Regions from separate parts of the Rhodococcus sp. 06-1460-1B genome, predicted to be linked through region 1. Evidence: riboswitches for the same ligand, from Rfam matches in the RefSeq annotation. Region 1 holds a riboswitch; the other holds the start of a gene.
What was found. A riboswitch is a leader RNA that binds a small molecule or an ion and turns the genes downstream of it on or off. The one in region 1 is predicted to bind thiamine pyrophosphate.
Positions count from the first base shown of each region.

Region 2: it holds a riboswitch for thiamine pyrophosphate, as region 1 does, so the genes downstream of both, CH268_RS01990 (3-oxoacyl-ACP reductase) here and CH268_RS03745 (3-oxoacyl-ACP reductase) in region 1, are expected to answer to the same signal.

Region 1 covers NZ_NOYS01000006.1:362,628-369,334, reverse strand. The annotation lists gene CH268_RS03760 (PDR/VanB family oxidoreductase) at 1-650, shown strand, start outside; gene CH268_RS03755 (alpha/beta fold hydrolase) at 663-1,553, shown strand; gene CH268_RS03750 (LLM class flavin-dependent oxidoreductase) at 1,563-2,831, opposite strand; gene CH268_RS03745 (3-oxoacyl-ACP reductase) at 2,833-3,600, opposite strand; TPP riboswitch at 3,644-3,736, opposite strand; gene CH268_RS03740 (alpha-amylase family glycosyl hydrolase) at 3,810-5,105, opposite strand; gene CH268_RS03735 (alpha-hydroxy-acid oxidizing protein) at 5,105-6,283, opposite strand; gene CH268_RS03730 (type 1 glutamine amidotransferase) at 6,293-6,707, opposite strand, start outside.
Region 2 covers NZ_NOYS01000006.1:34,087-40,793, forward strand. The annotation lists gene CH268_RS01965 (hypothetical protein) at 1-261, opposite strand, end outside; gene CH268_RS01970 (metal-dependent hydrolase) at 376-1,275, shown strand; gene CH268_RS01975 (PDR/VanB family oxidoreductase) at 1,272-2,378, shown strand; gene CH268_RS01980 (alpha/beta fold hydrolase) at 2,391-3,281, shown strand; gene CH268_RS01985 (LLM class flavin-dependent oxidoreductase) at 3,291-4,559, opposite strand; gene CH268_RS01990 (3-oxoacyl-ACP reductase) at 4,561-5,328, opposite strand; TPP riboswitch at 5,372-5,464, opposite strand; gene CH268_RS01995 (alpha-amylase family glycosyl hydrolase) at 5,538-6,707, opposite strand, start outside.

The sequences.
Region 1 (6,707 bases):
GCGGCCCACGGAACGGCTTTCCCTTCGTCGCCGAGGGCAGCGCGCTGTTCGTCGCCGGCGGCATCGGCATCACCCCCATCATCGCGATGGTCCGTGCCGCAAGGATTCTCGGGATGGATTGGCAGTTCGTGTACTGCGGTCGCTCCCGGGACACGATGCCTTTTCTCGACGAGATCGAGAGCTGGGAATCGGATCGCGTGTTCGTCCGGACCGACGACGTGCACGGGTACCCCACCGAGGGTGAATTGCTCGAGCGCGCACCCGCAGGCGGTGCGGTCTACTGCTGCGGTCCTACCCCCATGCTCGACGCCGTCCGCCGCGACTTCCGCCAATGCGCCGCCACCGCATTGCATTTCGAACGCTTCGGCCCGCCGCCGATCCTCGACGGCACACCGTTCGAGGTGCAGCTGATCAGCAGTGGAGCCGTGCTCGACGTCGCCGCCGACGCCTCCGTGCTCACGGCCGTCAAGCAGCAGAAGCCCAATATCGCGTACTCGTGCCAACAGGGCTTCTGCGGTACCTGCAAGGTGCGGGTGCTCGCCGGCGAGCCCGAACACCTGGAATCGCGATTGACCCCGGAAGAGCAGCGCGACCACATGCTCATCTGCGTCTCGCGCGCTCGAAGCGCCCGTCTCGTACTCGATCTATAGAACGGAAAGACAGTGAGCAGCAACGCAGTTCGCATGACGGTCGTCAACGAAGGCATTCGGCTGGCGGTGTTCGAGAGCGGAAACCCCGAGGGCGAACCCATCGTCCTCGTTCACGGGTGGCCCGATACTCACGAACTGTGGAGCCACATCGTCCCGCAACTCGAAGACCGTTTTCGGGTGATCAGCTACGACTCGCGCGGAGCCGGCGAGAGCACGGTGCCGGTCGAGCAGTCGGCGTACAAGTTGGCCCGGTTGGCGGCGGACTTCTATGCCGTGGCAGATGCGGTCAGCCCCGACGCTCCCGTTCACGTGCTCGCGCACGACTGGGGCGCCGTCGAAGTATGGGAGGCTGCAGCCCAGCCCCAGGCGAAGGATCGAATCCGTTCGTACACATCGATTTCGGGACCCAACCTCGATCACCTGGGTAAGTGGTCGCAGTCGCGCCTGCGTCGTCCCACTCTTGCCGGAATCAAGCAGGTTCTCGCCCAGACCCGAGCGTCCTGGTACACCGTCACCTTTCACATCCCCGGCCTGTCGACGCTGCGCATCAAGCGACAGTTCGCCAAGGGCTGGCCGGCATTTCTACAAGAATTTTCCGGCGTCGATCCGAAGCTCGTCACCCAGAACCCCACGCTGTGGTCGGACGCAACCAACGGCACCAACCTGTACCGCGCCAACATCATTCCGATTCTGACCAATCCGCGAGATCGGTACATCGACATCCCCGTGCACCTCATCGTCAACACCGAGGACGTCGCGGTGCGGCCGTACCACTACGACGACACCGGCATGTGGGTGAAGAACCTCACGCGCAACGACATTCCGGCGGGTCACTGGTCGCCGATCTCCCATGCGGACGACATCGCACGATTGACGACAGAATTCATCGACTCGCTGGACTGAACCTTCAGGTCATACGGTCAGATGCCCGCGCAGCGTGGACGACGTGTATTCGGATCGAAAGAGGCCGCGCTGCTGCAGGATCGGGACCACGTGTTCGACGAAGTCGGCGAGTGAGTCCGGGTAGCGCGGGCACATCAGGTTGAAGCCGTCGGCACCGCGGCCGATCCACGATTCCATCTCGTCAGCGATGGACTCCGGTGTGCCGATCATCGTGGCGTGCCCACCGCCGGCCGCCAGCGTGCCGAGCAACTCACGCACGGTGGGGTCATCCTTCTCGACGATGCGCAGAATCGTCTCGTAGCGGCCCTGCGGTCCGGTGAACTCTGCTGCCGGCGGTAGCGGGGGCACCGGTTCATCGAGTTCCCAGGCAGCACAATCCTGCCCGGTGAACGTCGAGAGCATCGCCAGGGATTGTTCCGTCGGCAGCAAGACGTCCAGTTCGGCCTTCTTGCGACGGGCCTCGTCCATCGTCGAGCCGATGTACGTCACCAGTCCCGGCATGATGCCCACTGTCGCACTGTCGCGACCAGCACTGTCGATGCGAGACTTCACATCCTCGTAATAGCTCTGCGCGGCAACGAGATCGTAGGCGACGGCGTAGATCGCCTCGGCATACTTCGCCGCCAGGTCGCGGCCCGGGCCCGACGCCCCGGCCTGAAACAGAACCGGCCTGCCCTGCGGCGACCGCGGCACCGTCAGCGGGCCGTCGACTCGAAAGTGTTTGCCGTCGTGGTCGATCGAGTGCACCTTGGCCGGGTCGGCGTACATCCCGGTGCGATCGAGCGTCAGGGCATCGGGCTCCCACGAATCCCAGAGTGCCAGTGCAGTATCGACGAACTCTGCTGCGCGTGCGTAGCGCTCCTCCCGAGCCGGGATGGCGTCCATTCCGTGATTGCGTGCTTCGGCGTCGAACATGGAGGTGACGACGTTCCAGCCGGCCCGTCCGCCGCTGATGTGGTCCAACGACGCCAGCATGCGCGCGGCATGGAACGGTGTGTAGAACGTCGACGACACGGTGGTAACCAGACCGATGTGTGTGGTCGCTCTGGCTATGGCCGACAGCGCCGTGATCGGTTCGAGAAACCAGGTTCCTGCGCCGGCCGGATCGCGAACGGAATGCCCGTCGGCAAAGAACACCGCGTCGAACTTTCCCCGTTCGGCCAGCTGCGCAAGTTCCTCGTAGTACGCGATGTTGCCCAGGTCCTCCACTCGCGAATCGGGATGCCTCCACGCTGCGCTGTGATGTCCGCAGCCGTACAGAAACGCGTTGAGGTGCATATCAGTTCTTGACCAAACCGCCGTCGACAACGAGGTTCTGACCGGTCACCGACCGCGCCCACGGGGAGGCGAAGAACAGCAGAGCATCGGCGAATTCCTCCGGCGTGGTGACGCGTTGCAGCGGGGTCGAGGCCGCGATGAAGTCGAACACCTCGGCCGGGGTCGCGGCACTGGCATCGGTGGTGCGCAGCAGTCCGCCCGAGACCATGTTGACGGTGATGTTGTCCGCGCCCAGGTCCACGGACAACGTGCGCGTCAGCGAGAGCAGGGCGGCCTTGGAGGCAGTGTAGTCGTGGTACGGCACCACTGGATTCTGGAACAAGTTGGTGCCCACGTTGATGATTCGGCCGAAGCCCGCCTCACGCATTCCCGGCAGGGCCGCCTGCGTGGTGAGCAGTGCCGCGCGAACGCTGCCCCGCAGTTGAGCGTCGAACCGATCCCAGGTGATGGTGTCGGCCTTGGGGCGGGCATCTCCGTCGAAGGAGAAGTCGGCCAATGCGTTGTTGACGACTGTGGTGATCGGAGTGCCGAAATGCGCACGGGCCGAGTCGAACACCGAGGCCACCGCGCTCTCGTCGGTCACGTCGCCCTGAACCGCGAATGCACGGTCGCCGAGCCTTTCCGCCAACGCCTCCGCTGCCTCTTTGCTGGTGCGGTAGTCGATCACCACACGTGCGCCCTCACCGGCGAACGCCGCGGCGATCGATGCTCCCAGTCCGCGGCCGCCGCCGGTGACCAACACTGTCTGCTCGTCGATCTTCACGTGCATCGCCTCTCGTTCGAGGTCGGGACCGTCGCGAGGGACAGGAAATACCGAAACGTCACGACATTCCCTTCGCTGGTCCTAACCAGATCAGGTTCGACGGGTGTGATCTCAGCCCTGACGGGCACCCCGTGTCGCGGTCGACTGTACCTGTAGGTCTCTCTACTGCTTTCTTGCGCTCGACGTAGATAGCCGAATACAGCCGTATGCAGCGATCAGCCGATGACAGCCCAGCCGTGGGGAGGAACGCTTACCCGTCCGTCGTTCAGGTGCGCCTCACCGGCCAGCACTTCGCTGCCCTGGGCCGGGTAGTCGATGGCCTCGTCGCCGAGGTTGAGCGCCACCGTCATCGAATTGTCGTCCGCGTACACGCGGTAGAGCAGTGCGGTGTTGGTGAGCTCGAGTGTCTCGGTGCGCGCGGAGTACAACCACGGATTGCGACGCCGAACTGCGATCAGCTCCTGATGCACTCGGTAGACGGGCCAGCCGTACGGGGCGAGATCCTCGGAAGTGTCCGGGTATTCGGGACGCACCTCGTCATCACCGCCGACGCGATCTTCCTTGATACCGCGGAATGCCTGCTCGTCGCCGTAGTAGATCATCGGCATCCCGCCCACGGTGAACAGAACCACCAACGCGTGCAGCAGATGTCGCTCGTCCTCGATGACGCTGGCGATGCGATTGACGTCATGATTTCCCACGAACGTGGCGGGCACGAATGCGTCGAGCCAGCCGTTGTGACGCTCCAACGCGTGCGAGAGCTCGAAGAAGTTGAGCTCGCTCAGGCCACTCCAGATCGCCTTCCACAGTTCGTACTGGGTCACCGAGTCCAACGTGGACGCCGAGACGATCCGGTCGTAGTCACCGTGAATGACCTCGCCGAGAAAGTATGCTGCCGAATGCTTCTCGCGAACCTTCGGCATCACCGCAGCCCAAAAGCGCGGCGGTACCGCGTAGGCCGCGTCGAGCCGCCAGGCGTCCACGCCGCGTTCGAGCCAGTGCGACAGCACGTCCACCACGTACTGCTGCACGTGCGGGCTCTCGTGGTTGAGCGCGACCAGTTCGTCGTGGCCCTCGAAATTGCGATGCGTCGGCTCGTCCCCGGACCAGTCGAGGTGGAACCACTCCGCGGCCTCGGAATCCGGGCCCTCGGCCAGAGCCTCACGGAACTTCGGGAAGCTCTGCGCGACATGGTTGAAGACGCCGTCGAACATGATCTTCAGGCCGCGGGAATGCGCCGCAGCGATCAGCGAATCGATGTCCTCGTCGGTGCCGAGCCGACCGTCGACGTGGTAGTAGTCGACAGTGTCGTAGCCGTGCTTCTCCGACTCGAAGATCGGACCGAGGGCGATGCCCGACGCACCGAGCTCGAGGGCGTAGTCGAGCCACTTCTCGATTCTGTTCAGCCGGTGCAGATCCGACTGCGATTCACCGTCCCATCCGTGTACCGGAGCGCCGGTGAAGCCGAGCGGGTACAGGTGCCACCAGATGGCGTGCTTCGTCCACTCCATCAGGACGCCTCGATCGAGTCGCGACCGAGCTCGCCCGCGCCGGTATGGCCGGACAGGCTGGTCACCAAGTCGAATTCGGCCAGCAGGCAACGTAGTACGTGTGCAACACCCTCCTGCCCGCCGAGGGCGAGACCGTACAGGAACGGGCGGCCGAGAAGAACCGCATCGGCACCGAGCGCCAGCGCCTTGGCCATGTCGGCACCGGTGCGCACACCGGAGTCGAACAGGATCGTCAGTTCGTCACCGACGGCCTCGACGATGGACGGCAACGCGTCGAGAGACGGCCTGGCACCGTCGATCTGACGGCCGCCGTGGTTGGAGACGACGATGCCGTCGACTCCGTGGGCGGCCGCTTCTCGGGCGTCGCCGACGGTGCAGATGCCCTTGAGCACGATCGGGCCGTCCCAATGCTCTCGCAGGAACGCCAGGTTCTTCCACGACAGCCCCGGGTTGGGGAACATCTGCGCCCAATGCATCGCGGCTGCAACGGGATTCTCCTCGACGGGCTGAGCGAGTCCGGCTTGGAACGCCGGATCGCTCAAATAGTTCTCGATGCCGAGGTTCGCCAAGAACGGGAGGTACCCGCGGTCGAGATCGGCGGGCCGCCAGCCCAGCAACGTCGTGTCGAGCGTCAGCACCAACGTGGTGAATCCGGTGTCCTTCGCGCGCTGCAGGAAGCTCAGCAGAACCGATTCGTCCGTCGGCCAGTACAACTGATACCAGCGCGGCGCATCTCCGCCCGCCTCGGCGATCTGCTCGAACGAATGCGACGCCTGCGTCGAATGTATGTACGGCACACCGAGTTCCGCAGCCGCGCGAACCGTCGCGAGTTCACCGTCGGGATGGGCGAGAGTCTGAATACCCACCGGAGCGATCAACAGCGGTGCAGGCATGTCGGTGCCGAGCACGGTGCACGCATGATCACGCGAGGCCGAGCTGCGCAGCATCCGCGGCGTGATGGCCCACCTGTCGAAGGCGGCCCGGTTCGCCCGCGCCGTCGAGCCACTGCCCGCGCTGGCGACGATGTAGCCGAGCGCCTCGGGCGAGAGCTTCTCGGCAGCCTGGTCCTCCAGCCGCGCCAGATTGGTGGTGATCGACGGTGTCTGCTGGGCGAACATTCCGGCGGCGTAGATGCCGAGTTGGTGATCGCTGAAGTTGCTGGGCCTGGCCTCGGTCATCGTTCGACCCTACCGGGGCACCGCCGAGGATCGGGCGAGAAATGCGTCCAGCAGGGCCGAGCACCGCTTGCGAGCTGCTGCTTCGGAGTCGGCAATGTCTTGCCTGATCTGGTGCACGTCCACCGCGTGTTCGACGCCGTCGCGCTGCCACGCGGCCGCCCATGCATCGTAGGTATCGAGGTCGATCTCGGGGTGGAACTGCAACCCGAGGTGTGGACCGAGAACGAAGGCCTGTTGCGCTGCCTCGTTGCGGGCGATCACCGTCGCCTCCGGCGGTGCGACGAACGTGTCACCGTGGAATTCCATCCACGGGCCCGGGGCGATGAGCTCGGGATCGGACGTCTCGACCTCGACGAATCCGTATTCGGGATGCTCGGACTTGCGTACCGATCCACCGAGCACCCGGGCGAGCAACTGGCCGCCG
Region 2 (6,707 bases), 330 kb from region 1:
GTTCTCCCCGGTCAAGCCATCGCTGTATACCTCTTCGAGCAAACTCCGTACCATCTCCGCATGCACGTTCCCGGCCTTGGCCGCGTCCGAGCGGTCCAACAGTTCGACGGCCTCGTCGAACGCGATCGGATCCTGCGCCACGACAGCAGCAAGGGCATCGACTGTGGCGTCCGCGATTCGACGCACATCGACGGGCCACTCGGTGGGCCAGGCCACGGGCACGCTGCTCGGGGGAACAGCCACTGGGGAGGGGTCGGTCATCACAGAAGTCTCTCACTGTCCACCGACATGGTTCCTTTTACCTGTAACCGATGTTTATACTAAGTCGCGCACTGTGGCAGCGGCCACATCGTGGACGTGGAGGAGGTCGACTCGATGAACGAGCGCAACGCCGTCGCATCGGACCCGGGCGAAGTGATGCTTCAGGCCAGGAACGTCAAGTTCGACTGGAGCGATCTGCCGATGCACTGGGTGCCCGGCGATCCGTACACCACGCACGTCCTCAACGTGCTGCATCTACTACTCCCGGCCGGCGAGCACTGGTTCGTCGACACGTTCAAAGAGGCCCTGCCCTACATCGACGACGAGAAGCTGCGCGACGACGTCATCGGCTTCATCGGGCAGGAAGCCGTGCACGCCGAGGCCCATACCGGCGTTCTCGTGCATCTGCAGAACAACGGACTCGACCCCACCCCGTTCACCGATCAGATGGAATGGGCCTTCGGCAAGGTCCTCGGATCGGATTCGGTGACGAGTCTGCGTTCGAAGAACAACCTCGTCGAGCGGCTGGCCCTCATCGCGGCCATCGAGCACGTGACGGCGTTCCTCGGTGATTGGGTACTCAATGCCGACGGTCTCGACCGCGCCGGCATCCATCCGACGATGCTCGATCTGCTGCGGTGGCACGGTGCCGAGGAAGTGGAACACCGCTCGGTCGCGTACGACACCCTTCGTTACTTCGACAAGCGCGAGGTACGTCGCCTGCGCACGTTCGTCGTGGTCGTTCCGTTGATGGGGTACATCTGGATGCGCGGCATCATCTTTCTGATGAAGAACGACCCCGAGCTGCAGAGCGCCCCGAAGTCGGTCCGCAAGCCCCGATCGGCCCTGTGGCGCAAGTCTGTTCGCCGCGGCACGCTGCCGGCGCTGACGCACGTCGGCCGCAGTATGTCTCGCTACCTGAAGAAGTCGTATCACCCGAGCCAGGAAGGCTCGACGGCTCAGGCCGTGCGCTACCTGGCGTCGTCCCCGGCCGCGCAGGCTGCGGCGCGGTGAAGCTCTCGACGGGTCGCGTTCCGCGGCTGTTGCCCAAGGACGCGCCACCGGATCTCCGCGGACGCCCCCGCGCCGATCGCTCGATGCAGATGCTCGGAACGTTCCTCAACGGCTACATGCATGCGACTGCCGGCAAGGAGTACGACGACGCGGTAGCCGGCCACAATCCCGATTCCGCGCTGCGGCTGGTGGTCGTCGACCGCGAGATCATCGCCGAGGACGAGAACGTCGCCGCTCTGACCCTCGCCTCGCCGACGGGGGAGCAGCTGCCGAACTGGCATCCCGGCTGCCACCTCGATCTACATCTGCCGTCGGGTCGCCGTCGGCAGTACTCGCTGTGCGGCGATCCATCCGACCGTAGTTGCTACCGTATCGCCGTGCGCCGAATCCCCACCGGCGCAGGTGGATCCATCGAGATGCATGCACTCGAGCCCGGAACCGAGGTCATCGTACGCGGCCCACGGAACGGCTTTCCCTTCGTCGCCGAGGGCAGCGCGCTGTTCGTCGCCGGCGGCATCGGCATCACCCCCATCATCGCGATGGTCCGTGCCGCAAGGATTCTCGGGATGGATTGGCAGTTCGTGTACTGCGGTCGCTCCCGGGACACGATGCCTTTTCTCGACGAGATCGAGAGCTGGGAATCGGATCGCGTGTTCGTCCGGACCGACGACGTGCACGGGTACCCCACCGAGGGTGAATTGCTCGAGCGCGCACCCGCAGGCGGTGCGGTCTACTGCTGCGGTCCTACCCCCATGCTCGACGCCGTCCGCCGCGACTTCCGCCAATGCGCCGCCACCGCATTGCATTTCGAACGCTTCGGCCCGCCGCCGATCCTCGACGGCACACCGTTCGAGGTGCAGCTGATCAGCAGTGGAGCCGTGCTCGACGTCGCCGCCGACGCCTCCGTGCTCACGGCCGTCAAGCAGCAGAAGCCCAATATCGCGTACTCGTGCCAACAGGGCTTCTGCGGTACCTGCAAGGTGCGGGTGCTCGCCGGCGAGCCCGAACACCTGGAATCGCGATTGACCCCGGAAGAGCAGCGCGACCACATGCTCATCTGCGTCTCGCGCGCTCGAAGCGCCCGTCTCGTACTCGATCTATAGAACGGAAAGACAGTGAGCAGCAACGCAGTTCGCATGACGGTCGTCAACGAAGGCATTCGGCTGGCGGTGTTCGAGAGCGGAAACCCCGAGGGCGAACCCATCGTCCTCGTTCACGGGTGGCCCGATACTCACGAACTGTGGAGCCACATCGTCCCGCAACTCGAAGACCGTTTTCGGGTGATCAGCTACGACTCGCGCGGAGCCGGCGAGAGCACGGTGCCGGTCGAGCAGTCGGCGTACAAGTTGGCCCGGTTGGCGGCGGACTTCTATGCCGTGGCAGATGCGGTCAGCCCCGACGCTCCCGTTCACGTGCTCGCGCACGACTGGGGCGCCGTCGAAGTATGGGAGGCTGCAGCCCAGCCCCAGGCGAAGGATCGAATCCGTTCGTACACATCGATTTCGGGACCCAACCTCGATCACCTGGGTAAGTGGTCGCAGTCGCGCCTGCGTCGTCCCACTCTTGCCGGAATCAAGCAGGTTCTCGCCCAGACCCGAGCGTCCTGGTACACCGTCACCTTTCACATCCCCGGCCTGTCGACGCTGCGCATCAAGCGACAGTTCGCCAAGGGCTGGCCGGCATTTCTACAAGAATTTTCCGGCGTCGATCCGAAGCTCGTCACCCAGAACCCCACGCTGTGGTCGGACGCAACCAACGGCACCAACCTGTACCGCGCCAACATCATTCCGATTCTGACCAATCCGCGAGATCGGTACATCGACATCCCCGTGCACCTCATCGTCAACACCGAGGACGTCGCGGTGCGGCCGTACCACTACGACGACACCGGCATGTGGGTGAAGAACCTCACGCGCAACGACATTCCGGCGGGTCACTGGTCGCCGATCTCCCATGCGGACGACATCGCACGATTGACGACAGAATTCATCGACTCGCTGGACTGAACCTTCAGGTCATACGGTCAGATGCCCGCGCAGCGTGGACGACGTGTATTCGGATCGAAAGAGGCCGCGCTGCTGCAGGATCGGGACCACGTGTTCGACGAAGTCGGCGAGTGAGTCCGGGTAGCGCGGGCACATCAGGTTGAAGCCGTCGGCACCGCGGCCGATCCACGATTCCATCTCGTCAGCGATGGACTCCGGTGTGCCGATCATCGTGGCGTGCCCACCGCCGGCCGCCAGCGTGCCGAGCAACTCACGCACGGTGGGGTCATCCTTCTCGACGATGCGCAGAATCGTCTCGTAGCGGCCCTGCGGTCCGGTGAACTCTGCTGCCGGCGGTAGCGGGGGCACCGGTTCATCGAGTTCCCAGGCAGCACAATCCTGCCCGGTGAACGTCGAGAGCATCGCCAGGGATTGTTCCGTCGGCAGCAAGACGTCCAGTTCGGCCTTCTTGCGACGGGCCTCGTCCATCGTCGAGCCGATGTACGTCACCAGTCCCGGCATGATGCCCACTGTCGCACTGTCGCGACCAGCACTGTCGATGCGAGACTTCACATCCTCGTAATAGCTCTGCGCGGCAACGAGATCGTAGGCGACGGCGTAGATCGCCTCGGCATACTTCGCCGCCAGGTCGCGGCCCGGGCCCGACGCCCCGGCCTGAAACAGAACCGGCCTGCCCTGCGGCGACCGCGGCACCGTCAGCGGGCCGTCGACTCGAAAGTGTTTGCCGTCGTGGTCGATCGAGTGCACCTTGGCCGGGTCGGCGTACATCCCGGTGCGATCGAGCGTCAGGGCATCGGGCTCCCACGAATCCCAGAGTGCCAGTGCAGTATCGACGAACTCTGCTGCGCGTGCGTAGCGCTCCTCCCGAGCCGGGATGGCGTCCATTCCGTGATTGCGTGCTTCGGCGTCGAACATGGAGGTGACGACGTTCCAGCCGGCCCGTCCGCCGCTGATGTGGTCCAACGACGCCAGCATGCGCGCGGCATGGAACGGTGTGTAGAACGTCGACGACACGGTGGTAACCAGACCGATGTGTGTGGTCGCTCTGGCTATGGCCGACAGCGCCGTGATCGGTTCGAGAAACCAGGTTCCTGCGCCGGCCGGATCGCGAACGGAATGCCCGTCGGCAAAGAACACCGCGTCGAACTTTCCCCGTTCGGCCAGCTGCGCAAGTTCCTCGTAGTACGCGATGTTGCCCAGGTCCTCCACTCGCGAATCGGGATGCCTCCACGCTGCGCTGTGATGTCCGCAGCCGTACAGAAACGCGTTGAGGTGCATATCAGTTCTTGACCAAACCGCCGTCGACAACGAGGTTCTGACCGGTCACCGACCGCGCCCACGGGGAGGCGAAGAACAGCAGAGCATCGGCGAATTCCTCCGGCGTGGTGACGCGTTGCAGCGGGGTCGAGGCCGCGATGAAGTCGAACACCTCGGCCGGGGTCGCGGCACTGGCATCGGTGGTGCGCAGCAGTCCGCCCGAGACCATGTTGACGGTGATGTTGTCCGCGCCCAGGTCCACGGACAACGTGCGCGTCAGCGAGAGCAGGGCGGCCTTGGAGGCAGTGTAGTCGTGGTACGGCACCACTGGATTCTGGAACAAGTTGGTGCCCACGTTGATGATTCGGCCGAAGCCCGCCTCACGCATTCCCGGCAGGGCCGCCTGCGTGGTGAGCAGTGCCGCGCGAACGCTGCCCCGCAGTTGAGCGTCGAACCGATCCCAGGTGATGGTGTCGGCCTTGGGGCGGGCATCTCCGTCGAAGGAGAAGTCGGCCAATGCGTTGTTGACGACTGTGGTGATCGGAGTGCCGAAATGCGCACGGGCCGAGTCGAACACCGAGGCCACCGCGCTCTCGTCGGTCACGTCGCCCTGAACCGCGAATGCACGGTCGCCGAGCCTTTCCGCCAACGCCTCCGCTGCCTCTTTGCTGGTGCGGTAGTCGATCACCACACGTGCGCCCTCACCGGCGAACGCCGCGGCGATCGATGCTCCCAGTCCGCGGCCGCCGCCGGTGACCAACACTGTCTGCTCGTCGATCTTCACGTGCATCGCCTCTCGTTCGAGGTCGGGACCGTCGCGAGGGACAGGAAATACCGAAACGTCACGACATTCCCTTCGCTGGTCCTAACCAGATCAGGTTCGACGGGTGTGATCTCAGCCCTGACGGGCACCCCGTGTCGCGGTCGACTGTACCTGTAGGTCTCTCTACTGCTTTCTTGCGCTCGACGTAGATAGCCGAATACAGCCGTATGCAGCGATCAGCCGATGACAGCCCAGCCGTGGGGAGGAACGCTTACCCGTCCGTCGTTCAGGTGCGCCTCACCGGCCAGCACTTCGCTGCCCTGGGCCGGGTAGTCGATGGCCTCGTCGCCGAGGTTGAGCGCCACCGTCATCGAATTGTCGTCCGCGTACACGCGGTAGAGCAGTGCGGTGTTGGTGAGCTCGAGTGTCTCGGTGCGCGCGGAGTACAACCACGGATTGCGACGCCGAACTGCGATCAGCTCCTGATGCACTCGGTAGACGGGCCAGCCGTACGGGGCGAGATCCTCGGAAGTGTCCGGGTATTCGGGACGCACCTCGTCATCACCGCCGACGCGATCTTCCTTGATACCGCGGAATGCCTGCTCGTCGCCGTAGTAGATCATCGGCATCCCGCCCACGGTGAACAGAACCACCAACGCGTGCAGCAGATGTCGCTCGTCCTCGATGACGCTGGCGATGCGATTGACGTCATGATTTCCCACGAACGTGGCGGGCACGAATGCGTCGAGCCAGCCGTTGTGACGCTCCAACGCGTGCGAGAGCTCGAAGAAGTTGAGCTCGCTCAGGCCACTCCAGATCGCCTTCCACAGTTCGTACTGGGTCACCGAGTCCAACGTGGACGCCGAGACGATCCGGTCGTAGTCACCGTGAATGACCTCGCCGAGAAAGTATGCTGCCGAATGCTTCTCGCGAACCTTCGGCATCACCGCAGCCCAAAAGCGCGGCGGTACCGCGTAGGCCGCGTCGAGCCGCCAGGCGTCCACGCCGCGTTCGAGCCAGTGCGACAGCACGTCCACCACGTACTGCTGCACGTGCGGGCTCTCGTGGTTGAGCGCGACCAGTTCGTCGTGGCCCTCGAAATTGCGATGCGTCGGCTCGTCCCCGGACCAGTCGAGGTGGAACCACTCCGCGGCCTCGGAATCCGGGCCCTCGGCCAGAGCCTCACGGAACTTCGGGAAGCTCTGCGCGACATGGTTGAAGACGCCGTCGAACATGATCTTCAGGCCGCGGGAATGCGCCGCAGCGATCAGCGAATCGATGTCCTCGTCGGTGCCGAGCCGACCGTCGACGTGGTAGTAGTCGACAGTGTCGTAGCCGTGCTTCTCCGACTCGAAGATCGGACCGAGGGCGATGCCCGACGCACCGAGCTCGAGGGCGTAGTCGAG